Regions from separate parts of the Pseudarthrobacter sp. NPDC059871 genome, predicted to be linked through region 2. Evidence: predicted binding sites of a transcription regulator. Region 2 holds the regulator's gene; the other holds the start of a gene.
What was found. The regulator Rex, encoded in region 2, represses fermentation and respiration genes when NADH is low (regulators of the CRP and FNR family bind a similar motif). The targets are predictions, from matches to a motif close to CTTGTGAANNNNTTCACAAG.
Positions count from the first base shown of each region.

Region 1: the regulator Rex is predicted to act here: its motif matches at 10,349-10,368, upstream of ACFV4R_RS07620 (queuosine precursor transporter).

Region 1 covers NZ_JBHWJV010000004.1:161,829-173,545, reverse strand. The annotation lists gene ACFV4R_RS07665 (ABC transporter ATP-binding protein) at 1-704, shown strand, start outside; gene ACFV4R_RS07660 (glycoside hydrolase family 32 protein) at 701-2,692, opposite strand; gene ACFV4R_RS07655 (YdeI family protein) at 2,874-3,482, opposite strand; gene ACFV4R_RS07650 (VOC family protein) at 3,630-4,364, shown strand; gene ACFV4R_RS07645 (NUDIX hydrolase family protein) at 4,374-4,913, shown strand; gene ACFV4R_RS07640 (DUF6707 family protein) at 5,001-6,077, shown strand; gene ACFV4R_RS07635 (SRPBCC domain-containing protein) at 6,126-6,851, shown strand; gene tgt (tRNA guanosine(34) transglycosylase Tgt) at 6,980-8,284, shown strand; gene ACFV4R_RS07625 (hypothetical protein) at 8,457-9,389, shown strand; gene ACFV4R_RS07620 (queuosine precursor transporter) at 9,487-10,224, opposite strand; gene ACFV4R_RS07615 (TetR/AcrR family transcriptional regulator) at 10,415-11,071, shown strand; gene ACFV4R_RS07610 (TIGR01777 family oxidoreductase) at 11,112-11,717, shown strand, end outside.
Region 2 covers NZ_JBHWJV010000003.1:217,854-229,570, reverse strand. The annotation lists gene ACFV4R_RS06160 (histidine phosphatase family protein) at 1-367, opposite strand, end outside; gene ACFV4R_RS06155 (YceI family protein) at 570-1,118, shown strand; gene ACFV4R_RS06150 (hypothetical protein) at 1,274-1,738, shown strand; gene ACFV4R_RS06145 (hypothetical protein) at 1,851-2,750, shown strand; gene ACFV4R_RS06140 (redox-sensing transcriptional repressor Rex) at 2,798-3,502, opposite strand; gene ACFV4R_RS06135 (glutaredoxin family protein) at 3,593-3,847, opposite strand; gene ACFV4R_RS06130 (HAD family phosphatase) at 3,936-4,754, shown strand; gene ACFV4R_RS06125 (30S ribosomal protein bS22) at 4,832-4,930, opposite strand; gene ACFV4R_RS06120 (helix-turn-helix domain-containing protein) at 5,123-5,335, opposite strand; gene ACFV4R_RS06115 (3-deoxy-7-phosphoheptulonate synthase) at 5,518-6,621, opposite strand; gene ACFV4R_RS06110 (acetylxylan esterase) at 6,876-7,895, opposite strand; gene ACFV4R_RS06105 (lactate utilization protein C) at 7,905-8,558, opposite strand; gene ACFV4R_RS06100 (LutB/LldF family L-lactate oxidation iron-sulfur protein) at 8,555-10,027, opposite strand; gene ACFV4R_RS06095 ((Fe-S)-binding protein) at 10,027-10,830, opposite strand; gene ACFV4R_RS06090 (rhamnulokinase family protein) at 10,835-11,717, opposite strand, start outside.

The DNA of each region.
Region 1 (11,717 bases), on a different contig from region 2:
GCGGCCAGCAGCAGCGCGTCGCACTGGCCCGGGCGCTGGCCCGCGAACCGGAACTCATGCTCCTTGACGAACCGTTCTCCGCGCTCGACGCCGGGCTGCGCGTTGCCACCCGCCGGGCCGTGGCAAAGGTCCTCGCCGAGGCCGGAGTCACCACCATCCTGGTCACGCACGACCAGGCCGAAGCACTGTCCTTCGCGGACCAGGTGGCTGTCATGCGCGGCGGGAAGCTGGCCCAGATCGGCAATCCGTTCGTGGTGTACACCCGCCCCGCAGACCGGGCCACCGCGGAGTTCCTGGGTGACGCCGTCATCCTGGACGCCTGGATGGAGGGTTCGCTGGCCACCTGTTCACTGGGCGGCATCCCCGTCCGCCGGCCGCCGGCCCAGGGCCCGGTCCAGCTCATGCTCCGGCCTGAGCAGATCCGGATCGCCGAAGACGGCGATATCCGCGGCGTTGTGGTGGACACGGACTACTTCGGCCCGGAAACCACCGTCCGGCTGAAGCTCGCCGTCCCGCCCGAACTGGCCGGGCGCTCCGACCACCGCTATCCCGGCGGCGGGGAAATCATCACCATCCGCCACTGGAACGCCTCCATCGCCCGGCCGGGCATGGAACTCTGCCTCCGCGTGGTGGGCGAAGGAGTGGCGTTTCCCGCCGAGCCGCAGGGCCCGGCACCAGGCGGCGCTTCCCCCGTGAAGTACTAGCGGATCGAGGCCAGCGGCGTGACGGTGCCCTTCCGCACGGTCACATCGCCGCCGTCCGCTGCGAGCCGGACCTCCTTGGCACCGGCCGGCGGGAACACCAGGGACGTCAGCGTCTGCCGGCCCCCGTCCGCGAAAACCTCTACCGAGGACCGGTCCACGTACACGGTCAGGTGCACCGTGTCACTGCCGGCCGCTGCCGGCGCAGCCCCCGGTGAACCGCCGATTCCGGCCCGGACCTGACCATAGGCCGCGTCCACTTTGGAGTCGGCGGTGGCGACAGCATCCCCGTCTCGGGCAACGAACGCCCGGCCCGCCCTGAAGTCGTAGCCCACGGTGGCGTAGGTCTTCCCGGCGCTTTGCAGGAGGACCCGGGCTTCCCCCGCTCCGTTGGCGGGCCTTTCCAGCTCAACGTCCACCTTGAAGGCGTCGCTCTCCGGGAGAGGCAGTGTTTTCCCGGCGCCCAGGTTCCCTGCCGGCACCTCGCTGGCCTCCCCCTCCAGCGACTGCAGCGCGGGGGTGGGCGCCGAGACCAAAGCCGGGCGGCCGTCGTCGGACTCCAAACGGATGTCCCGCACCACGGACGCCGCACCGAACCAGCCGTCCGTTGGCAGGTCCCGGGCATAGGCCCAGTTGTTCATCCAGCCGATGGCATGCCGGGAGGCCTTGCGCTGGCCGTCCGTCAGGCGGGGATCGTCCCAGGTGACGGCGGCGTAGAAGTCCGCGCCGTCGTCGAGCCACTGGTGGCCGCCGTCCGGCGTGAAGGCCTCCCCGTCAAAGCTGCCGGTCCAGTACGCCAAGCCGGTGGTGCGGCCTTCCTCTGCCCCGTTGGCGCCTGCAGCGAGCACCCAGGTGCGCTTGGCGGGGTCGCCGTCCACGTCCATCTGGAAGAAGTCCGGGCATTCCAGGATGCCCATTCCGTCCTGCTCGAACGCGGAAACGTACGTCCACTTCTTCAGGTCCGGCGAAGTGTAGAAGCCGATCTTGTGGCCCTCGGCGAGCAGCATGAGCCACCGGCTGTTCGCGTCGTCCCACACGATCCGCGGGTCCCGCCAGTGCTCGGCGCCGGGGTTGTCCATGACGGGATTGCCGTCGTAGCTCGTGAAGGTGTAGCCGTTGTCCGTGGAATAGAAGAGCGACTGTCGCTGCACACCGGCATCCTGCTGCGTGAGGACGGCGATCACGGCGCCCTTGCCGAATCCTGCGGTCCCTTCGGCGTCCACTACCGCGGAGCCTGTCTCAATGTCGCCCAGTCCGTTGCGGAACTTCCCGATGGCCACGCCCTCGTTCTTCCAGTGCACCAGGTCGGTGCTGGTGGCGTGGAACCACTCGGTGCCGTTCCCTTCCGGGTAGTCGGCGTTGTAGAGGTAGTAGTAGTGCCAGAGCCCGTCCTTGAGGAACGGCCGCTGCGGGTCGTTCATCCAGCGCTGGTCCGGGGTGAGGTGGTAGGCGGGCCGGTAGCCGGGATCCTTCGCCGGGGCAGCGAGCGCGGCGGCGTCGGGCGCCGGGAAAGTCCTGCCGTTGCCCAGGTCCGTGAGGAGGGCGTCGCGGGCCTCCGCGCTGATGCAGTCCGGCAACCGGACACGGCCGGCATCCGCGGTCACCGTGTCCGATGCACTGCTCCGCAGGTAGACCTTGCCTTCCACCCGCGCCCCGGTTAGCCAGCCCGCTCCGCACTCGATGCTCCGGACATCCTCTGCGCCGTCCGCCGGGACCTCCTCCCCGCGCTCGAACAGGGTCCGGTCGTTGCCCTTGAGCCACAGCGAGGCGTAACCGCCGGACCGGCCCTTCGACGCCTCCTGGGCGGCCGCCACCCCGGCCAGCACCCGCCCGGCTGTGGCTTCCGGGCCGGTGCGCGCCTGCCCTGCCAGGACCAGGGAGAGGAGCAGCATGGCGACGGCCGCCACCGCCGCCGCACCCCACAGGACGGGGCGGCGCTTCACAGCCGTGGCCAGCGCAGGGAGGACAGTACGGGGCGATGTTCGGGGCATGGTTTCAATCCGTCGCTGAACGCGCAAGTGCCGTCCCCCGGGTTGGGGAACGGCACCAGCGCAAGTAAGCCATCAAATTTACCGGTCCACAGCCCGGAACCCAACTGCGCAGCCATCGCCGCACGTCAGTGGCGTAACGTTTTGGCACCACCGGCTCCAGGGGCATGGGTCTGCGGCCCGCTTACGTGTTCGGGGCGTTGCCGGGACGCTTCTTCTGCGGGTACGGTGCCTCGCCGCGGGCCAGCATCTCGACGAAACCCGCGATCTTCCGTTCCCGGGTGGCCGCCTGCTTCACCGAGTTGGTCCGGTAGATCAAGGCAAAACGGTTGGTCCTGGTCAGGACATCGAACATGGCCTGCGCCGCCGGAACCGCGGCAATGGCTGCGGCCAGGTCCTCGGGAACTTCAGCCGTGGCCTGCCCGCTGTAGGCCGTGTCCCAGCGGCCATCCGCCTTCGCAGACTCCACGGCCTCCCTGCCGGCCTCGGTCATCCTGCCCGCTTCCTCCAGCCGGGCAATATGGCCCACATTCCGGGCGGACCAGGGGCTCCGCGGACCCCTGCGGGTCATGCGCTGGAAGGAAGTTTCGTCGTCGCGCCGCCTGCCCTGCCCGTCGATCCAGCCAAAGCACAGGGCCTCGTCCAGCGCTGCGGCGTAGTCGAGTTCCGTCACCGTGCCGCCCTTTTTATGCAGCACCAGCCACACGCCCGGGCTGCTCCGATGGTTCTCCTCCAGCCAGGCGCGCCAGGCGGCAGCATCAGGCACCAACAGTTCGTCGAGTTCAACAGCCATGGCCCTATTGTGCCCCCGCCCTCCGACATCACAAGGCCGGCACCACCGCGGGACGCATCAGCTCAACGGACACCTCGGCCGGCGCGGCCCCGGCGGCCCTGTGCCATCATGGGCGTATAGCCCCGATTCCGAGCTTAAGGACCCCCAATGCTCCGCGTCCGCCCCCTGCATTTCACCTCCCGCATCGACCACTGGGAACGGTTCCTCACGGCGCTGGGGCTGGTCCTGACCGAAGGGGACGGCGGCTTCCGCGTCTTTGACTCCGGGGCCGGGCGGCTGGCCCTGCACAGCGTCCCCGAGGGAGATGCACTGGACGGCACCACCACCCTTGCGGTGGAGGTGGGCGACCTTGCGGAATTCGCCCGGCGCACCAATGAGTCTGCGGCGGAGGACGGCAGCACGTCCGCAGAACTGGTCACCGCGGACCACGGTGACGCGTGCCGGATTACCGGGCCGGACGGTTTCAGCTTCCTCGCGGACCCTGCCGGGCACGGCGCCCAGTGCGCCGATGCCGATCAGGCGCTGGCCGTCGTCGTGGTCTGGTTCACCCAGGACGCCGACGGCGCCGCCCGGACGCTGCGCCACGTCGGTGCCCGTCCGCGGCCTGTGCCGGACGACGACGAAACAGCCGACTTTACCGCCAAGAACGGCGGCGTCCTGATGGTCCGGCCGGCCTCCGGCCCGGCCCGTTCAGGGCTGGGCTTCGAGTACGACGGCGGCCTGGAACCGGTGCGGGAACGGCTCACCTCCGCGGGGTTCCAGGTGGGCGTGACGGAGGAAGCGTTTGGCAGCACCCTGCACGTGGCCAACCCGGACGCCACCGTGTTCGCCGCCAGCGTGCCCGCCACGGTGTGGATCTCCGAGCGCCGCCCCATGGGGTAGAACTTAACCATGAACGTGCGCACCCCTGACCCGAATCCCGGCTGGCTCTCCGAAGAAGACCTTTTTGAGGCGCGGGGCCGGCTGCCCATGGTTTACGTGGAAGCGGTCCCGGTCAGGCTGGACCCGCTGGGGTACGTCAACGAAGTAGGCACGCTGCTGCAGGCCGACGACGACGGCACCATGGTCCGGTCCTTGGTGTCCGGCCGCGTGATCTACCGGGAAACCATCCGCGCCGCACTGCTGCGGCACATGGAAAAGGACCTGGGCCCCCTGGCGTTCCCACAGCTGCCCATCAGCCCGGTGCCGTTCACCGTGGCCGAATACTTCCCGGCGCCGTCCCAGACCGGTTTCACCGATGAGCGGCAACACGCCGTGTCCCTGGCCTACGTCATCCCGGTGACCGGCGAATGCGAACCGCGCCAGGATGCCCTGGAACTGACCTGGATGACCCCTGACGAAGTCCTCAGCCCGGGTGTCCAGCTGGAGTTCAGCGGCGGCCGCGGCGGCCTCATCCGGCAGGCACTGGCCTTCGCGGGCGTCGGCTTCTGACATCCCGCCGGGACGTGGGGGTCCCCGGTTTCAGGCACCTGCCTTTGTAGACTGTAGGGCGGACCGCAAGAGAACTTAAGGACTCCCATGACCGAAACACCGGCCCGGCAACATCGCGAGCAGCAGGCTGGATCACTGACCACCGGCAGCCACATCCTCCTGCCCGACGGTGAACGGACGGCGGAAATCCACCAGCTGGAGCTGCAGCGGGACGACTTTGGCGTGCCTGCCCTGGTCCTCGCCAGCCTGACCGGCGGGGGAACCCTGCGCATCGCCGCCGGCAGCACGGTCACGCTCGTTGACGCAGCGCACGACGCCGTCACGCACCTTCCGCGGGCAGTCGCCCCGGAGGGGACAGCACCAGTTCCGGATGCCACAGCGGCGGACACCACGGTGCCGGAGGCCACGCACTCGGCCGGTGCCGCGGCTGGCACGGAATCCGGGCAGGAGCAGCCCGGCGGTAAACCGGCCGCCGACGCCCCGGTGCCCGCCGTCGTCGTACCTCCCCTTCCGGCGGCTCCGCCCGCGGCCAACGGGCCCAGCGAAGAGGAACTGGCACTGATCCCCACCCCGGACGGCACCCCCGAATCCGTCGTGGAAGCCGCTGCGGAAGCGCACCCGGATGCCGTAGGCGTGTTGCTGCTGACGGACCGCCTCTCCAAGGGCGTGAACTTCAAGTCAGGCAGCTGCCTAAAGGACCTCACCGACCTCGCGCACGAACTGTTCGTTGCGCTGAAGGACGCGGAGGGCGCGCTGTCCATCGCGGACCTCCTCACGGTCCTGCCCTACGACGGAAACCCCGGGCGCTGGGCGTCCGTGGAGGCATCCCTGGCGCTGGCGAGCTACATCTGCCGGCAGGACGGCCAGGACGAACGCGCGGCCGTCTACGAAAAACTCATCCGCACCCCGGAGAGCCAGGAAACGGATCCGTTCAAGGCCCGGATGGCGGCCAAGGTACGGCAGCGCTCGCTCAACGAGCCCAACCTGTACGACAAGGAAATCTTCCGTTCCATCGACAACTCCAACCACGACGCCGAGCGTGAGTGGCGGTTGCTGCGGCTGGAGTCGCTGCTGTTCCTGCGGGCGCACGGCGGCTCGGAAACCATCGGTATGTCCGAGCTGGAGCGCCGGATCGGCAACGAACTTGAGGCCGTCCGCGCCTGAACAAATTAGCCCTACCCGGGCCCCGGACGGCGTTGTAGATTCGGGGCTATGACGAACAATCTCAGCGTAGTGATCAACGCCGACGCGCCGCAGGTCTGGAACATGCTGCGTGAACCGTCCCGGGTGGCCCAGTGGCATGGCTGGCAGGCCGACGACCTTGACGCCGAAATCAAGGAAATCTACTTCGCCGACAATGTGCAGGAAGCACCGGACCACACCAGCCTGACCGTGCACGGCGGCGACACGTTCGAGCTGCATCCCGTGGCCGGCGGAACACGGGTCAACGTCACCCGCGCGGCGCTGGACCACAACTCGGAATGGGCTGCCTGGGACGAGGACATCACCCAGGGGTGGCTCACCTTCCTGCAGCAGCTCCGCTTTGCACTGGAGCGCCATCCCAATGGCACGCGGCACACGCTGTTCCTGCAGCTTCCGGGCGGCCCTGGCTCCGCGATTGAGAAACTCGGGCTCACCGACGTCCCGGCTCCTGGCGAGGACTACCGCCTCACCCTGGCCACCGGAGAGGAGATCTCCGGAAAGGTCTGGTACCGCAGCAACCACCAGGTGGGACTCACCGTCCACGATTACGCCGCACACGGCGAGGGGCTCCTGGTGGTGACGGACCAGCCGGTCATCGAGGACCTGCGGCCCCACGGCGGGTCCATGGTGATTGCCTCCACGTACGATCTGGGTGCCGCGAAGGTGGATGCCATCCGGTCCTCCTGGGATACGTGGCGGCAGGCCGAGTATTCCGGGTCGGAGCCGGTGAGCTGACTGGCTCAGCCGGCGGATGCGCGTTTGGGCTGAAGCGGCGTTTATCGGAGTAGGCGCCCGGGCTGACCGGGCACTTGCCGGCGGGTCCGCTTTGTTGGTGCCGGCCGGTTTGCTGGCACACTGGTACGGTGCCAGCCAACCCCGCCCCCGCAACCACGTCTGATCCCGCGCTTCCCGCGGAACAATCCGAATTCTCGTTCACGGTGGGGACCCGCCTGAGTGAATCGTGCCCGCCGTCGGCCGCCCAGGTCTCGGAGAACGGCGGGGAATTCCTGGGGCGAACCGGCACCATCACCACCCCGCACGGTGAGATCCGTACTCCGGCGTTCATCGCCGTTGGAACCAAGGCCACCGTCAAGGCAGTCCTGCCGGAGTCCATGGCGGACCTCGGGGCGCAGGCGCTTTTGGCCAACGCCTACCACCTCTACCTGCAGCCGGGCGCGGACATCCTGGACGAGGCAGGCGGGCTGGGCGCCTTCATGAACTGGGCCGGCCCCACTTTCACCGATTCCGGCGGGTTCCAGGTGATGAGCCTGGGCTCGGGGTTCAAGAAGGTCATCGACATGAAGTCCGTTGATGCCTCCGGCCCCGACGACGCCGTGGCGCCCGGCAAGGAACGCCTGGCGCACATCGATGACGACGGCGTTTGGTTCAAGTCCCACCTGAACGGGGACCGGCACCGGTTCTCCCCCGAGATTTCCATGCAGGTCCAGCACCAGATCGGCGCGGACATCATGTTTGCCTTCGACGAGCTGACCACGCTGCAGAACTCCCGCGGCTACCAGGAGGAGTCGCTGGAGCGCACCCGGCTGTGGGCCGAGCGGTGCATCGCCGAGCACTTCCGGCTGACCGGCGAGCGGGTGGGCAAGCCGTACCAGGCGCTGTTCGGAGTGATCCAGGGCGCCCAGTACGAGGACCTGCGCCGGAAGGCCTGCCGAGATCTGGGTGCCATGCCGTTCGACGGATTCGGGATCGGCGGGGCGCTGGAGAAGGAGAACCTGGGCACTATCGTTCGCTGGTGCAACGAGGAACTTCCCGAGGACAAGCCACGCCACCTGCTGGGCATCTCGGAGCCGGATGACATCTTCACGGCCATTGAGAACGGAGCCGACACGTTCGACTGCGTCTCCCCCACCCGCGTCGCCCGCAACTCCGCGTTCTACCACCCCACCGGGCGCTACAACCTGTCCGGAGCCAAGTACAAGCGTGATTTCGGCCCGCTGCAGGACGGCTGCGACTGCTACACCTGCCAGAACTACTCGCGGGCGTACATCCACCACCTGTTCAAGGCCAAGGAAATGGTGTCTGCCACGCTGATCTCCATTCACAACGAGCGGTTCGTGGTGAAGATGGTGGACGACGCCCGCCTGGCCATCGAGTCCGGCACCTTCTTCGACTTCAAGGCCGAAACCCTGGCGAACTATTACTCCTGAGGGCAGTGAGGCGGCCTCCCGCCGTCGCGTTCCAGTGCCTACCCGTTTCGACGGTTCCCTGCGCACTCGACGTGGGTAAACATCAGATGCGCAGCTGATCGTCGAAACGGCATTGTCCACATAGCCGTCTCCAGTACTGGGCGGCGGGAGGCATTCCGGCAACGCTTGAACCATGAATGGTATCCCTGCCTTTGGCCAGGCAAATTTCTGGCGGACCGCCGAATTGCTGGAACAGGGTTTCAACGCCCGGGCCATCTCCGCGCTGGTGCGCGGCGGGCAGTTGGTCAGGATTCGACGCGGCTGCTACGCCCGCGGTGACTGGTGGAACGGTTTGACGGAGCCGGATCGCCGGCGTCAACGCGTTTACGGCCACGCACACGGAACGCTGACGACGTCGGCAGGAAGTTTTGTTTACAGCCACACCTCAGCCGCAGCCCTACGCCGGCTCCATCTCTGGAACGTCGATGACACAGTTCACCTGACGCAACCGGGCCGCCCCTCCGGAATTTCCCACGGATACGGCGTTGCCGCCCACACAGGGACAATAAACCGACGTGAACTTTCGCTCGTTGACGGCCTGCCGTGCACCTCGCTGGAACGGACAGTGGTGGACTCCTGCCTGATGTTCAACGTTAGGCAGGCGGTAATTCTGGTGGATCACGCCGCCAGGCTCGGTGCAGACGTCCCGCTCCTTCGGGAAAGATGCGCTGCACTGGCAGGCCGCAACGGAGCCGTGGCGCTCAGGACGGCTCTTGAACTGGTGGATCCGCGCTCCGAGTCAGCCGGCGAAAGCCTCACCCGCGAACTCATCCACAGGCTGAAACTTCCCACGCCGGAACTTCAGTTTTCGGTGTATACGGCCAGCGGACCCTATCGCTTGGACTTCGCATGGCCTGCCCGCAAGGTGGCACTCGAATTCGACGGCAAGTCCAAGTACTTCGACTTCCGTCCGACTGACGAGGTGATCTACAACGAAAGACAGCGGGAAAAGGCACTCACCGAGGACGGCTGGATCGTACTGCGTATCGAGTGGAAACATCTCTTCAGCGAGGCGGAGTTCAAATATCGCGTACTGCGCGCGTTTGCCAGGAACTGCGAAACCTGACCGCTACGCCCGTTTCGACGGTTCCCTGCCTATGCGTGGCTTCGAAACATCGAGCATGCAGGGAACCGTCGAATCGGCGGGCCAGGCGGCCGCAGAGTCAAGCTGCCGGTAAAGGGGAAACCAGGCCGTAACTCGGTTCGCGCTTCTTGACCCACCCAATCACCAGCGCCGTCACAGGGACGAAGAGGAACTCCACCAGGGTCTTGTAGAGGAACCCCACCACCACGTAGTTCAGGAACGTGCCGGCGTCGGTGATGCCGATGACGGACGCGGCAATACTGCAGAAGATCAGTGTGTCCACGAACTCGCCGGCCCCGGAGGATCCCATCAGCCGGGCCCACAGCGACTTCTCGCCCGTACGCGCCTTCATCTTCACCAGGATCCACGAATTGATGGTCTGGCCTGCGAGGAACGCCAGGAGGGAGGCCAGCACGATCTGTGGCACGGGGCCCAGGGCCCCCTCCAGCGCGGACTGCTTGGCGATGCCGTACTCGTCGTCGAACCCGGGGAGGGCGATGATCACCCAGTAGCAGAGGGACGCGAACACGGACAGTGCGAACGTGGTGAAGATGGCCTTGCGCGCCACCTTGAAGCCGTACACCTCGCTGATGACGTCACCCAGGATGTAGGCGAGCGGGAACAGGAAGAAGCCGCCGTCCGTCACGATGGGGCCAATCGCCACACCCTTTGACGCGCCGATGTTGGACAGGATGAGCACCACCGCCATGAAGGCCAGCATGATGCCGAAGTACGGCGAGCCGATTGAGGCGAATTTTGCAGGAGATTCCGGCGAGGTGGTCTCGGGCGCGGCGTTATGTCCTGGGGCAGCAGGCATGGAGGAGATCCGTTCGGAGTGGTTCGCTCGGCGGCCGCGGAACCGGGCCGCCGGCTGTATTAGCACTGGGGTCAGTCCATTCTCCCATCGCCACCGTCCACGGGCGCGCGAGGGGGCACAGCGGAAACTGAACACGTTCAAAAGACGTGCCATACTTATTCTTGAACACGTTCAAATTTGGGGGAAACAGTTGGCTGCGAAGAGTGAGCAGACCCGGCAGAAACTGGCAGAAGTGGCACTGCGGATGTTCCGCGAGATCGGCTTCGAAAAGACCACGATGCGGGCTATCGCGGCCGAGGCAGGCGTCTCTGCCGGCAACGCGTACTACTACTTTGAGTCAAAGGACGACCTTGTCCACGAGCTCTACGTCCAGGTCCAAGCGGAGCACGCCGAGCGCGCGGCCGGAGCGCTGGACACCACGGGCGGGCTTGCAGAGCGGCTCAAGGCCGTCCTCCACGCAGGCCTGGACGTCATGGCCCCCTACCACCGGTTCGGCGCGGACTTTGTGGCCACGGCCATCCGCCCCACCTCCCCGGTCAACCCCTTTTCCACAGCCTCCACCCCCGCTCGGGAAGCCTCGCTGGAGATCTTCCGGCGGGCGGTGGACGGCGCCCGGCCGGCTGTTCCCAGGAAGCTGCGGAGCGATCTGCCCGAGCTGCTGTGGCTGTGCTACATGGGCGTCACCCTGTTTTGGGTCTACGACACGTCGGACGGGCAGCAACGCACCAGGCGGCTGGTCGATGGGGCAGCACCGCTGATCGCCCGCGGACTTGGGCTGGCCCGCGTTCCAGGCGTAGGCAAGGTCCTGGATGACGTCCTCAACCTCAGCCGCAGCGTCCGCAGTTAGGCAGGCGGCGACCATCATGGAAAACCAACAAGGGGGAACAATGCGCAGAACCAAGACGGTGGTACTCACCGGCGCTTCGGGTTTCATCGGCAGATATGTCCGGTCGCGGTTCGAGCAGGACGGCTGGGCCGTGCGGACCATCGGGCGCAAGGGAGCGGGGGGTTCCTCGGCAAGCTGGAACGACGACGACGCCCTCGCCAGGGTGCTCAACGGCGCCGACCTCGTGGTCAACCTCGCCGGACGCTCGGTGTCCTGCCGGTACAGCGCCCGTAACCGGACCTCGATTCTTGAGTCACGGGTCCGGACCACCGAGGCATTGGGCCGCGCCATCGCCCGGTGCCAGGAACCGCCGTCGACGTGGCTGAACGCCAGCACCGGGACCATCTACCGGGACGCCCGGGACCGGCCGCAATCAGAGAACGACGGCGAGCCGGGCACCGGATTCTCCGTGGACGTGGCGCGAGCCTGGGAGACTGCCCTGGATGCTGCGGCCACGCCGAGAACCCGGAAGATCCCGCTGCGGATCTCTATTGTCCTCGGCCCCGGCGGCGGGGCGCTGCGGCCGTTCGCCAACCTCGCCAGGCTGGGCTTGGGCGGGCACATGGGCGACGGCAACCAGAAGTTCAGCTGGATCCACGTGGAGGAC
Region 2 (11,717 bases):
CGCCCCAGGACGGCCGCAGCGGGTTGACCAGCCGCGGCCAGTGCTTCGGCCGGCGGAGTTCGGCCTTGGTGACCTTCATGCCCTCGAAGTAGTTTTCGGCTTCGATGATGCGTGCGTCGGTGTGGATCTGCAGGCGCAGTGCTTCCGCCGTGGGGGCCGCCGTTTCCTGGGCCCGGTCCAGCGGAGAGGCAGCAAGATAGGTGATCCTGGCGCCGGCTTCCACCCGTTCCCGGAAGTGCCCGGCAAGCATGCGGGCCATCTCCCGCCCCAGTTCGGAGAGGTGGAATTCGGGCAGCCGTCCGTACAGAACGCCGTCGGGATTATGGACCTCGCCGTGGCGGAGCAGATGGACAGTGGCTTGGGGCATGTTTACCAGTTTCTCAAAGATGGCCTGCGATCCGAAATCTTCTACAAAGAGTAGAACTGAAGTTTTTGAAGAAATGTTCCGAAGGCGGGAACAAAAGATGCAAATGCATGTTTATACTGGATGCAGCAAGTTAGTTGAGACTTCAACCGATGAAGCTTCAACAGCAGAACCCCGCAGGCACGCAGACACAAGGAGCATCACCATGGCACTTCCCGCAGACGTCACCACCGGCACCTGGACCCTCGACAACTCCCACAGCGAAATCGGCTTCACCGTCCGGCACGCCGGCATCAGCAAGGTGCGCGGGCAGTTCACCGACGCCACCGCCACGCTCGAGCTCGCCGAGGATGTAGCCCAGTCCAAGATCGCCGCCACCATCAACACCGCCAGCTTCGACTCCGGCGACGCCAACCGCGACGGCCACGTCAAGGGCGAGGACTTCTTCGACGTGGAGAAGTTCCCGGAGATGTCCTTCGTGTCCAACGGCCTGGTGGCCAAGGGCAACAGCTACGAACTGACCGGCGACCTCACCATCAAGGGCGTCACCCGTCCCGTCACCCTCGAAACCGAATTCAACGGCGTGGCCGTTGACCCCTTCGGCAACACCCGCGCCGGCGTCTCTGCAGAGACCACCATCAGCCGCAAGGACTTCGGCCTGACCTGGAACGCCGTCCTGGAGACCGGTGGCGTGCTGGTCAGCGACAAGGTTGCCATCAACCTGGAACTGGCGTTCATCGCCCCCGCCGCATAAGCAGCGGATCCTTCGGGTGAAACCCCGGCGCCGCCCTCAGGGCGGGCCGGGGTTTCCCGTTTAAGCAGCCTCCCTCACGCGGCGCCCGGCCCGGCACATGCGGCGCGGGAGCGCGAGGCCGGGCCACGTACGACGACGGCGCTACAGTGAACGCCATGAGCAACTCCCCCAGCGCTCCCCGCAGCGGGGCTGCCGCGATGTTTTCCCTCGCCGGGCTGCCCCTTGAACTGAAAGTCTCCTTCTGGATCTGGTTTGTGGGCGGTGTCCTGTCCATGCTGGGCGGCCTGCTGGGCATGCTGGCTTCGCTGGTCCTGTTCGCCGCCGCACCGGCGGCCGCCATGGGCGTGGTGGTGCTGATGCTGCTGGCCGCCTCGGTGGGGGCGGCCCAGATGGTGTTCGCGCTCAAGATGAAGGCAGGGCGGTCCTGGGCGCGGGTGGCCCTCACTGTGCTGGCGGCCATCACCCTTGGCCTCGCGGTGGTGAACGGCTCCGCCGGCACCGGCCAGGCCGGGAACTGGGTGGCGTTCGTGGTGGCGCTGGCTGCCACCGTCCTGATGTGGTTGCCCGGGGCGCAGGCCTGGTTCCGCGGAAGTCCGCGCCGGAATACCTCTTCCGAATGATCCCCAAGGGCGGCGGCCGGGGGTACGGTGGTCTTAAGTCATGCTGGGGGTAGGGGCACTGGACCGATCCTCGGCAACCCACCTGTAACCCGACATGAATAGAGGACCGCTCATGAGCACTCCCCCTGTCCCGCCGCCGGGATCCAACGATCCCCACTCCGGCAGTTCAAACACCGGCAACCCGGACACCAACGGCGATGCCGGCAACCAGCCGCCGCGCTTTGGCGAAAACGCCCCGCAGTATGGCCAGAATGCGCCGCAGCAGGGCCAGGGCCAGCCGCAGTACGGGCAGAACGCGCCCCAGTACGGGCAGAACGCACCCCAGCAGGGCCAGCAGTTCGGTTCACAGCCGCCGGCCACTCCGCAATACGGCCAGAACGCACCGCAGTACGGGCAGAACGCGCCGCAACAGGGCCAACAGTACGGCCAGGGCTACGGGCAGCAGTTCGGCCAGAACCCTCCAGGTAACGGACAGCAGTTCGGCCAGTCGCCGTACGGACAGTCCCCCTACCCGTCCGAGCAGCCGCAGGCAGCCGGCAGCAACGGCGTTCCCCAGCTGGTCAACATCTCCTTCTGGCTCCTGCTCGCGGCGGCAGCCATTTTCGTGATCTCCATGCTGACGGGCCTCGGCCAGCTGAACGACCCCGCATTCCGCCAAACGTTCGAAGACCAGATGGAGTCGAGCGGCGCCGCGGGCGTGACGTACGACGACGTCCAGGGCTTCATTGGCGGAACCCTTGTGGTGTTCGCCATCCTCGGCGCCGGCCTGTACTTCCTGGTGGCTTTCTTTGTCCGCAAGGGCAAGAACTGGGCACGCATCCTGGGAACGGTCTTCGCGGGCCTGTCGGTCTTCGGGCTGTTCGGCATCCCCACGTTCGGCACCCTGGGCACCGTCCTGGGCATCGCGGCCATCGTACTGCTGTACCTGCCGGCCTCTGCCCCGTATTTCCGGAAGCAGCAGCCCTTCGCCAACCCTTATGGTGGCGGCTTCAGCGGCCCGTACGGCCGCTGACCCTTTAGTTCCACTCCCGCGGGCGCGGGTTCCGGACCTGCCGTTTTCTAGGCAGTCTGCTCCGGGGCCTGCGCCCGTTGTGCGTGGTAGGCAAGGATCTGCAGTTCGGTGGCCATATCCACCTTGCGCAGGTTGACCCCCTCGGGCACCTGCAGCATCACCGGGGCGAAGCTCAGGACACTCCGCACGCCGGCCGCCACCACGCGGTCGCAGACACCCTGGGCTACGGATGCCGGCAGCGCCAGCACCACCATATTGGCTCCGGTCCGGTGCAGTACCGCCTCCAGGTCCGCGACATCGCTGACCCGCAGCCATCCCACTTCGTTTCCCACCACCATCTGGTCGGCGTCGAAGATGGCCACCACGTCGAATCCCCTGGACTCGAAGCCGCCATACCGGGCCAGGGCCTTGCCCAGGTTGCCGGCGCCCACAATGGCCACCTTCCAGTCGTGCGTCAGGCCGAGTGCGGCAGCGATGTGGCGGCTCAGGTACTGGACTTCGTAGCCCACACCGCGGGTGCCGTAGGAGCCTACGTGGGAGAGGTCCTTGCGAAGGGTGGAAGAGCTCACTCCGGAGGCTTCAGCCAAAGATTCGGAGGACACCCGCTCAATCCCGTCGGCCAGCAGGGTGTTGAGGGCGCGGAGATAGATCGTCAGCCGTGCCACCGCTGCGGGCGGAATCTGCTTGGCTGGCGTACCCGTGGCGTCCGGCAGGTCCGGGACAGCCTGGGGAGTTGAGTCCAGCGAAGTCACCAGCCCCTCCCTTGCATCGCGTTGTGCCTCCACTCTAGAGCCCCTTCGCCGGTGCCAACAAAGCAGGTACCGTCACGTCGGACCGTTCCCCTACTGCGCCATGGCCCGCTGCAGGACGCGTTCCAGCCGGGCTTCGTCGATCTTCCAGAAGTCGCGCTGCACACCGTCCACGAGGACCACGGGGATTTCCTCTGCATAGCGTTCTCGCAGTTCCGGCTGGTTGTCCACCAACTCTTCGCTCCACGTAAGGCCCAGTGCGGCAGTGACCCGGCCGACGGCGTCGCGCGCGTCCTCGCACAGGTGGCAGTTCGCTTTGGTGACCAGGACAACATGGGGTGTGGGCATGCTTTAACGGTAGCGCCGTTGAAGCGCGCCCACACCACGCCCGGCATGCCGACCGCGGCCGCCCGGTGGATTGACTAGACTCAAGTCCATGCCCGAGGAGAAATACGTCGCCGTTGTGACCCGGCCGGTCGCTGCGCCGCAGCCGGGCGAAGCGGCGTTTTTCGATGTGGACAACACCCTCATGCGCGGCGCCAGCCTGTTCCACGTTGCCAGGAAGATGCACCAGCGCGGGGCGTTCACGCTGGCCGAGGCGGCCGGTTTCGCGTGGAAGCAATTCAAGTTCGTGGCCCGCGGCGAGAATATCGACGACGTCCACGCTGTCCGCGATTCGGCGCTCACCCTCGCGGCGGGCATCGCCGTGGACGACATCAAGGCGCTGGGCGAAGAGGTCTACGACGAGATGATCGCCTCGCGGATCTGGCCCGGGGCCAAGGCACTGGCAGAACAGCACCTCAGGGTGGGCCGCCGCGTCTGGCTGGTCACCGCCACGCCGATTGAAGTTGCCACTGTCATCTCCACCCGGCTGGGCCTGACCGGCGCGCTGGGGACGGTGGGCGAGGTCTCGGACGGGATGTATACCGGCAGGCTGGTGGGAGATATCCTGCACGGCTCTGCCAAAGCGGTGGCGGTTCAAGGCATTGCTGACGAAGAGGACCTGGACCTCAAGCGCTGCTGGGCCTACTCCGACTCCTATAACGACATTCCGCTGCTGTCCCTGGTGGGCCATCCGGTGGCCATCAATCCGGACGCCAAGCTGCGCCGCCACGCGCGCGACAACAACTGGCCGGTGTACGACTTCCGCGCCGGCCGCCGGGCGGCAACGTTCGGCCTCAAGGCCGCGACCATGGGCGGCGCCGTGTACGGCCTCTGGAAGGGCTTCGCGAGGATCCGCGGCCCCCGGGCCTGACCCGGCACTTCTGCGGGCAAAAGAAATGCCCGCCACCTCGGAAGGCGGCGGGCATTTCCACGCTGTTCGAAGTATTTCTACTTCTTATTGCGGCGCTGGTGACGAGTCTTGCGAAGCAGCTTGCGGTGCTTCTTCTTGGCCATACGCTTGCGACGCTTCTTGATAACTGAACCCACGAAAGTTCCTTACAAACTAGATGCAGTACCTGTCTGATGGAAAAGGTCCGCGGACAAAGCTACGAACAGAACAACTGACAGATTCTTACAATGACGTAAAACGTTCCTTAACAGGGTACCGCTTCCGGGGCGCGGCTTCTAACCGCCACCGCACTCAACCGGCACGAATACCGGATTTGCGGCGGGACCGGGTCAGCCGGTGCCTGCGTGCCCGTCCACCACGGCTCCCCTGAGGTACTGGTCCACAGCAGTCTCGGGCACGCGGTAGGAGCGGCCAAAGCGGACTGCCGGCATTTCACCGGAGTGGACCAGGCGGTAGACGGTCATTTTGGAGACGCGCATGACCTCGGCAACTTCTGCCACGGTCAGGAACTTCGCGTTCGAGAAGTTCTGTTCTGCGGACATTTCCCTATTTTCCTTTGCTGACGGATGGACAACATTGACCCCAGGTTCGTACCAAATGCGGTGTTCCGATGCTGAGCCATCCACCAACCACCTATCCAGATACTCTAGATGTTCCTGTGGCAGAAGTGAAAGTAGTAGGGTCCCCCTATTTGCCCGGCGCCCCACCCCTCCCTTGGGCCTCCTCAGCCGCGGCGCTTGCGGGCTGAGGCGGCCAGCTGTTCCAGCACCGACGCCGAGACGTCCCACTCCATGCACGCATCAGTGACGCTCTGCCCGTACACCAGCTCATCCCGGCCCGCAGCGTGCTCCACGACATCCAGGTTCTGGGCGCCTCCCACCAGGAAGCTTTCGAGCATGACGCCGGCGATCGCCTGCGCGGCGGGGCCACCCTCTTCGAGCTGCGCACCGATTTCCAGGGCCACTTCCGCCTGGCGGTGGTGGCTCTTGCCGCTGTTGGCGTGGCTGGCGTCCACGATGAGGCGCGGGTTCAGTCCCTTGCCGGCCAGGGTGGCGGAGGCGGCTTCGACGTCGGCCGTCGAGTAGTTGGGGCCCTTGCGTCCGCCGCGGAGGATGACGTGCGTGTCCGGGTTGCCGGCGGTGGCCACCAGCGCCGCCCGGCCGTCACCGTCGATCCCCAGGAACGCCTGTGCTGCCGCAGCGGCACCGCAGGCGTCGATGGCAACCTGCAGGCCGCCGTCGGTCCCGTTCTTGAAGCCGATGGGCATGGAGAGGCCGGACGCCAGCTGGCGGTGGATCTGGCTCTCCGTGGTGCGGGCCCCAATGGCGCCCCAGGAGATGAGGTCTGCCATGTACTGCGGGCTGATCGGTTCAAGGAACTCGGTGGCGGTGGGCAGGCCCAGGGCGGTGACCTGCTGCAGGAAGTGCCGGGCGGTCCGCAGTCCGGTTACCATGTCGTGGCTGCCGTCCAGCCGCGGATCGTTGATCAGGCCCTTCCAGCCCACGGTGGTGCGGGGCTTCTCGAAGTAGGTCCGCATGACGATCAGCAGGTCTTCCTTGTGCTTCTCGGCCTGGCTGACCAGCCGGCGGGCGTATTCCAGCCCGGCCTTGGGGTCGTGGATGGAGCACGGGCCCACGATCACCAGCAGGCGGTCATCCACGCCGTCCATGATGGCGCGGACTTCATCGCGGCCGCGTTCGACGACGGCCGCTGCCTGCGCGTCGAGGGGCAGGTCCGCTATCAGTTCGGAAGGGGTGGGCAGCGGGGTGAATTCGCTGACGCGCAGGTTCGAGGTGGATTGTGCTGCTGCGGCTGTTGCGGTACTCATGTTCGGGTCCTGTTCCAGATGGGAAGCGGGCCCGGATTTCAGAACCCGCCGGAGAAACGGCGGAGGGCAGAGAAATGATCTCTGCCCTGTTGGCTCTGAAGGAAAGTTGGATGCGTGTCAGTTAGACGCGGGCCCCTCCAGAGCCAACGAAAAATACGCATACCAACGGTTAGTCATGGAAAGACCATAGGCTCGCGCCGGCCGAACCGCCAAATCAGTCCCGTCATATGGAGTCCCGGGCTTGCCTGGGACTCCTACCCCAACACCTTGCGGAGGTACTGCAGCTGCCTGATCCACTGGTGTTCCTGGCCACCTTCGTGGTTGTTGAACCGGTAGACCTCGATCTCCTTGGCCGCTCCGGTTCCGGAAGAACCGGCGTCCCCGGCGCCGTAGGCGTTGTAGCTGGCGAAGACCGTGGACGGCGGGCAGACGTCATCCATTTGCGCCACGGAGTAGAGCGCCGGCACGGTTGCCCAGCGGGCCAGGTTGACCCCGTCGAAGTACCGCAGGACTTCGAGGATGGCGTCATAGCGGTCGCGGTGGCGGCCAAGGAACTGGGCGATCTCCGGGTAAGGGCCGCGCGGGGCGATGTCGATGGCGCGTGGGAAGTCCTGCAGGAAGGGGACGTCGGGCAGTGCGGCGATGACGCCGTCGAGCCTTCCGGCGGCGAGGCCCGCGGTGGCCACAACGATGCCGCCGCCCTGGCTGACGCCGGCCAGCACCACTTTGGTGGGGTCGACGGCGGGGTGGGACTGCGCAGCTTCCACGGCGCGGAAGGCGTCCACGTAGACGCGCCGGTAGTAGTAGTTTTCCTTGCTTCCGACTCCCCGCGTCATGAGGCCAGCGTGGGCTACGTCCCCAGCGGAGGGGTGCGGGTCCGGCGTATCGCCAAGGAGGCCCCCGTAACCCTGCCCGCGGGTATCCATGATGAAGTGCGCATACCCTGCTTGGGCCCAGCGGGTGTCCTGGTTGACCAGGCCGCGGCCGCCGGAGTAGCCGGCGTACTGGACCACCACGGGCAGGCGTGCACCCGGTTCGCGGTTTGCTGGCAGGTGCAGCCAGCCTTTGATGGGCGCCCCGCCGTACCCGGCAAACGTGGCGTCGAACGTGTCGATGAGGGTGAGGTAGTTCTCGACGGGTTCGAAGGTGGCCTCCAGCGGAAAGGCCCGCGCCTCTTCGATGGTGGTGTCCCAAAACGCCGCAAGGTCGTTGGGCGCTGTCACGTCGGAGGTGTAGCCGCGGAGCTGGGCCAGGGGAAGGTCAAAGAGGGGCATGGCAAGATCCTATGACGCGGGAAGGTTTCCGGACTGCTTGATGATGATGACATCCAGCCGGCGTGGCCCGTGGACACCTTCGACGCGCTCGAGTTCGATGTCCGAAGTAGCGCTGGGGCCGCTGATCATGGTGAGCGGGCGGGTGCCGTCCAGGCGGCGGAGGGCTTCGGGGAGGATCTGGGTGATGTCGCGGCCGTGGACCACGCAGATGTGGTGGTCCGGGATGAGCGAGATGGCGCGGCGGCCCTGGTCGGGGCTGCCGTCCAGGATGATGGTCCCGGATTCGGCGACGGTCACCGCGCTGGAGGTCACGACGGCGTCGGTTGCGTCGAGTTCGGTGACGGACCGCGCGCCGTGCTCGCCGCCGTCGTGCTTCACCCGCGAAGGTTCGGTCTCCAAGGCGAGCCAGGCCGGGTCCAGCCCCGCGGGCACCACGTAGGAGCCCGCCCCGGCGAGGAGGCCCTGGATGGTGGCCGGAACGGCGGCTTCGTCCACCACCGTCACGCCGGCTTTGTAGTCCTCCAGCCGGTCCACCAGCACATCAATGCGTCCCTGCGCGGTGAGGTCTCCCTCCAACCGGTAGGCCCGCGGAATGTCCGGGACAGCGGGGGCGTCCTGCAGCGCGGTGCGGACGGCGGCGAGGATGTGTTCGCGCGTGCTCATGATTCCTTGTGCTCCTTGGCCCACCAGTCACGGAAGGACTGGGACGGGGGCGCGGGGATGTCGCGGCTCTGGGTCCAGCCGGCGGCGATGCCCGGCAGTTTCTTGATCTTCTTGTCCTTGCCGGCGGCGGCGCGGCCCAGGGGCAGGAGCTTTTCGACGGCGCCCAGCCGGCGTCCGTCGGACAGCGCCCAGGAAGCTGCCTTGAGCCCGACGTCCAGCTGGGACGGGAGTCCGCCGCGGTGTGCGTCCACGTCCTTGCCGCGGAGGTGGACCAGGATGTCCGGGATGTTGATCTTGACCGGGCAGGCGTCGTAGCAGGCCCCGCAGAGCGAGGACGCGTACGGCAGCGAACCGTTTTCCTCCGCTTCGACGCCGGTCATCAGCGGCGAGAGGATGGCACCAATGGGGCCCGGGTACGTTGAGCCGTAGGCGTGGCCGCCGGTACGTTCGTAGACGGGGCAGACGTTGATGCAGGCGCTGCAGCGGATGCAGTGCAGGGCCGAACGGCCAATTTCATCGGCCAGGGCGTTGGTCCGTCCGTTGTCCAGCAGGATGACGTGGAAGGTGGAAGGCCCGTCCCCTTCGGTGACCCCGGTCCAGAGGGACGTGTAGGGGTTCATCCGCTCGCCGGTGGAGGACCGCGGAAGGAGCTGCAGGAACACCTCAAGGTCGGAAAAGGTGGGGAGCAGTTTCTCGATGCCCATGACCGTGATGAGGGTTTCGGGCAGCGTGAGGCACATGCGGCCATTGCCTTCGGACTCCACCACACTGAGGGTCCCGGAGTCCGCGATGCCGAAGTTCGCACCGGAGATCGCCACTTTAGCGGTGAGGAACTTGGCGCGCAGGTGGGCGCGGGCGGCCATGGCGAGACGGCGCGGTTCGTCCGTGAGGTCCGGATCGACGCCGGGCATTTCCTTCAGGAAGATATCCCGGACCTCGGTGCGGTTCTTGTGGATCGCCGGGACCAGGATGTGGCTGGGTTTGTCGTGGTCCAGCTGGACGATCAGTTCGGCCAGGTCCGTCTCGTAAGCGGCAATGCCGTGTTCTTCGAGGTATTCGTTCATGCCGATTTCCTGGGTGGCCATCGACTTGACCTTGACTACTTCGTCCACTCCCTCGGCTTTCACCAGGCGATGGATGATGCGGTTGGCCTCATCGGCGTCCCGGGCCCAGTGCACCGTGCCGCCGCGGGCGGTGACGTTGGTTTCGAAGGCTTCCAGGAGTTCGGGCAGGCGCGCCATGACCGAGGTTTTCAGGGCGCGGCCGGCCTCGCGCAGTTCCTCCCAGTCCGGCAGTTCCCCGGTGACGTTGAGGCGCTTGGTGCGGATGGTGGAGGTGGCGTGCTTCAGGTTGCGGCGGAGCTGGCTGTTGCCGAGCTCCCTTCGGGCCGCCGAGGGGAACTTTTCCTCAGCGAAGAGGTTCCCGGAGCCGGGCCGCAGGCCGGGCATTCCCAGTGCGGTGCGGGACATTATTTGACCACCACTTTCACGGTTTGTCCGGCGGGTCCTGGAACGGTGACGGGTTCGGCTTCGGTGCTGGCGAGGATCTCGGCCAGGTGCAGGGTAGCCACGCCTGAGTCCTCCCGGGAGAGGCCGCCGCCGATGTGCATGAGGCAGGAGTAGTCCCCGCCGGCGCACACGGACGCCCCGGTGCTGCGGATGTTCGCCGTCTTGTCCGCCAGCATCGCCGAGGAAACGTCGGCGTTCTTCACGGAGAACGTGCCGCCGAACCCGCAGCACTGGTCCGCCTCGGGCAGGTCCCGCAGCTCCAGGTCCTTCACGCCGCGGAGCAGGCCGGCCTGCCGGTCGCCGAGCTTGAGCAGGCGCATGCCGTGGCAGGAGGGGTGGTAGGTCACCGTATGGGGGAAGTAGGAGCCCAATTGTTCGGCAGGGTTGGTGACACCCAGGACGTCCACCAGCAGTTCGGACAGTTCGTAGGTTTTCTTCCCCACGGCGGTTGCCCGCTCCTCGAGCCCGGCATCCCCGGCCCGGCGGGCCACCATGGGGTGCTGGTGCTTCACCGACGCCACGCAGGACCCGGACGGCGCCACCGCGACGTCGTAGTCCTCCGATTCGAAAGCCCGGACGTGGTTGGCCACCACGGGCACGGCTTCCTTGAAGTAGCCGCTGTTGACGTGCATCTGGCCGCAGCAGGCCTGGCCCTTGGGAAAGACCACCTCGTGGCCGAGCCGTTCCAGGACCGCCACCGTGGCCTGGGCAGCCCGCGGATACATGCCGTCCACGATGCAGGTGGCGAATAGTGCGATTTTCATGGGTTCAATTCTGCGAGGCGGTAACGGGAAGGCCGGCGGGTTCGTAGCGGTGCAGGCTGGCTCCGGCGGCGATGATCCGGCGCAGCTCAGGCAACCCGCCAGACACAACACGGGCCGCACGGGCCTGCACGAGCACGTTGCCCAGGGCCGTGGCTTCTACCGGCCCCGCGACGACCGGGCGCCGGGTGGCATCGGCCGTCAGCTGGCAGAGGAGGGTATTCTGCGAGCCGCCGCCCACCACGTGCACCACGCCCACCGAGCGGTCCGCCAGGCGTTCGGCGTCGGCCAGGGTCCGGGCGTATCCGGCAGCGAGGCTGTCCATGATGCAGCGGGTGATGGCCGCGGGATCGTCCGGCAGCAGCTCGCCGGTGCGCCGGACTGCCGCCCGGATGCGTTCAGGCATGTTGTCCGGAGCGATGAAGTACGGATCATCCGCGTTGATCTGCGGTCCGCCGGCGGGCAGCGCGGCGGCTGCGGCCAGCAGGGCCGTCAGGTCCGGCTGGAAGCCTTCCGATGCCCAGGCGCGCTGGCATTCGCTGAGCAGCCAGAGCCCACCGATGTTGCGGAGGTAGCGGATGGTGCCGTCCACGCCGCGTTCGTTGGTGAAGTTCGCCTCCCGGCTGGCGTCGGTGAGGACCGGGTGAAGCAGCTCCAGGCCCACCAGGGACCAGGTGCCGGAGGAAACGTAGGCGAAGTCCCCGCCGTCGGCGTCCGTAGCAGCCGGGACTGCGGCGACGGCGGACGCGGTGTCGTGCGAGCCCACGGCCACCACGGGGGTGCCGGAGGGTAGGCCCACCTCTTCGGCAATGGCCGGGAGGAGGGTGCCGAACGCCTCGCCTGGCTGGATCAGCGGCGGGAACAGGTCCTTCCGCAGTCCCAGGGCCGGC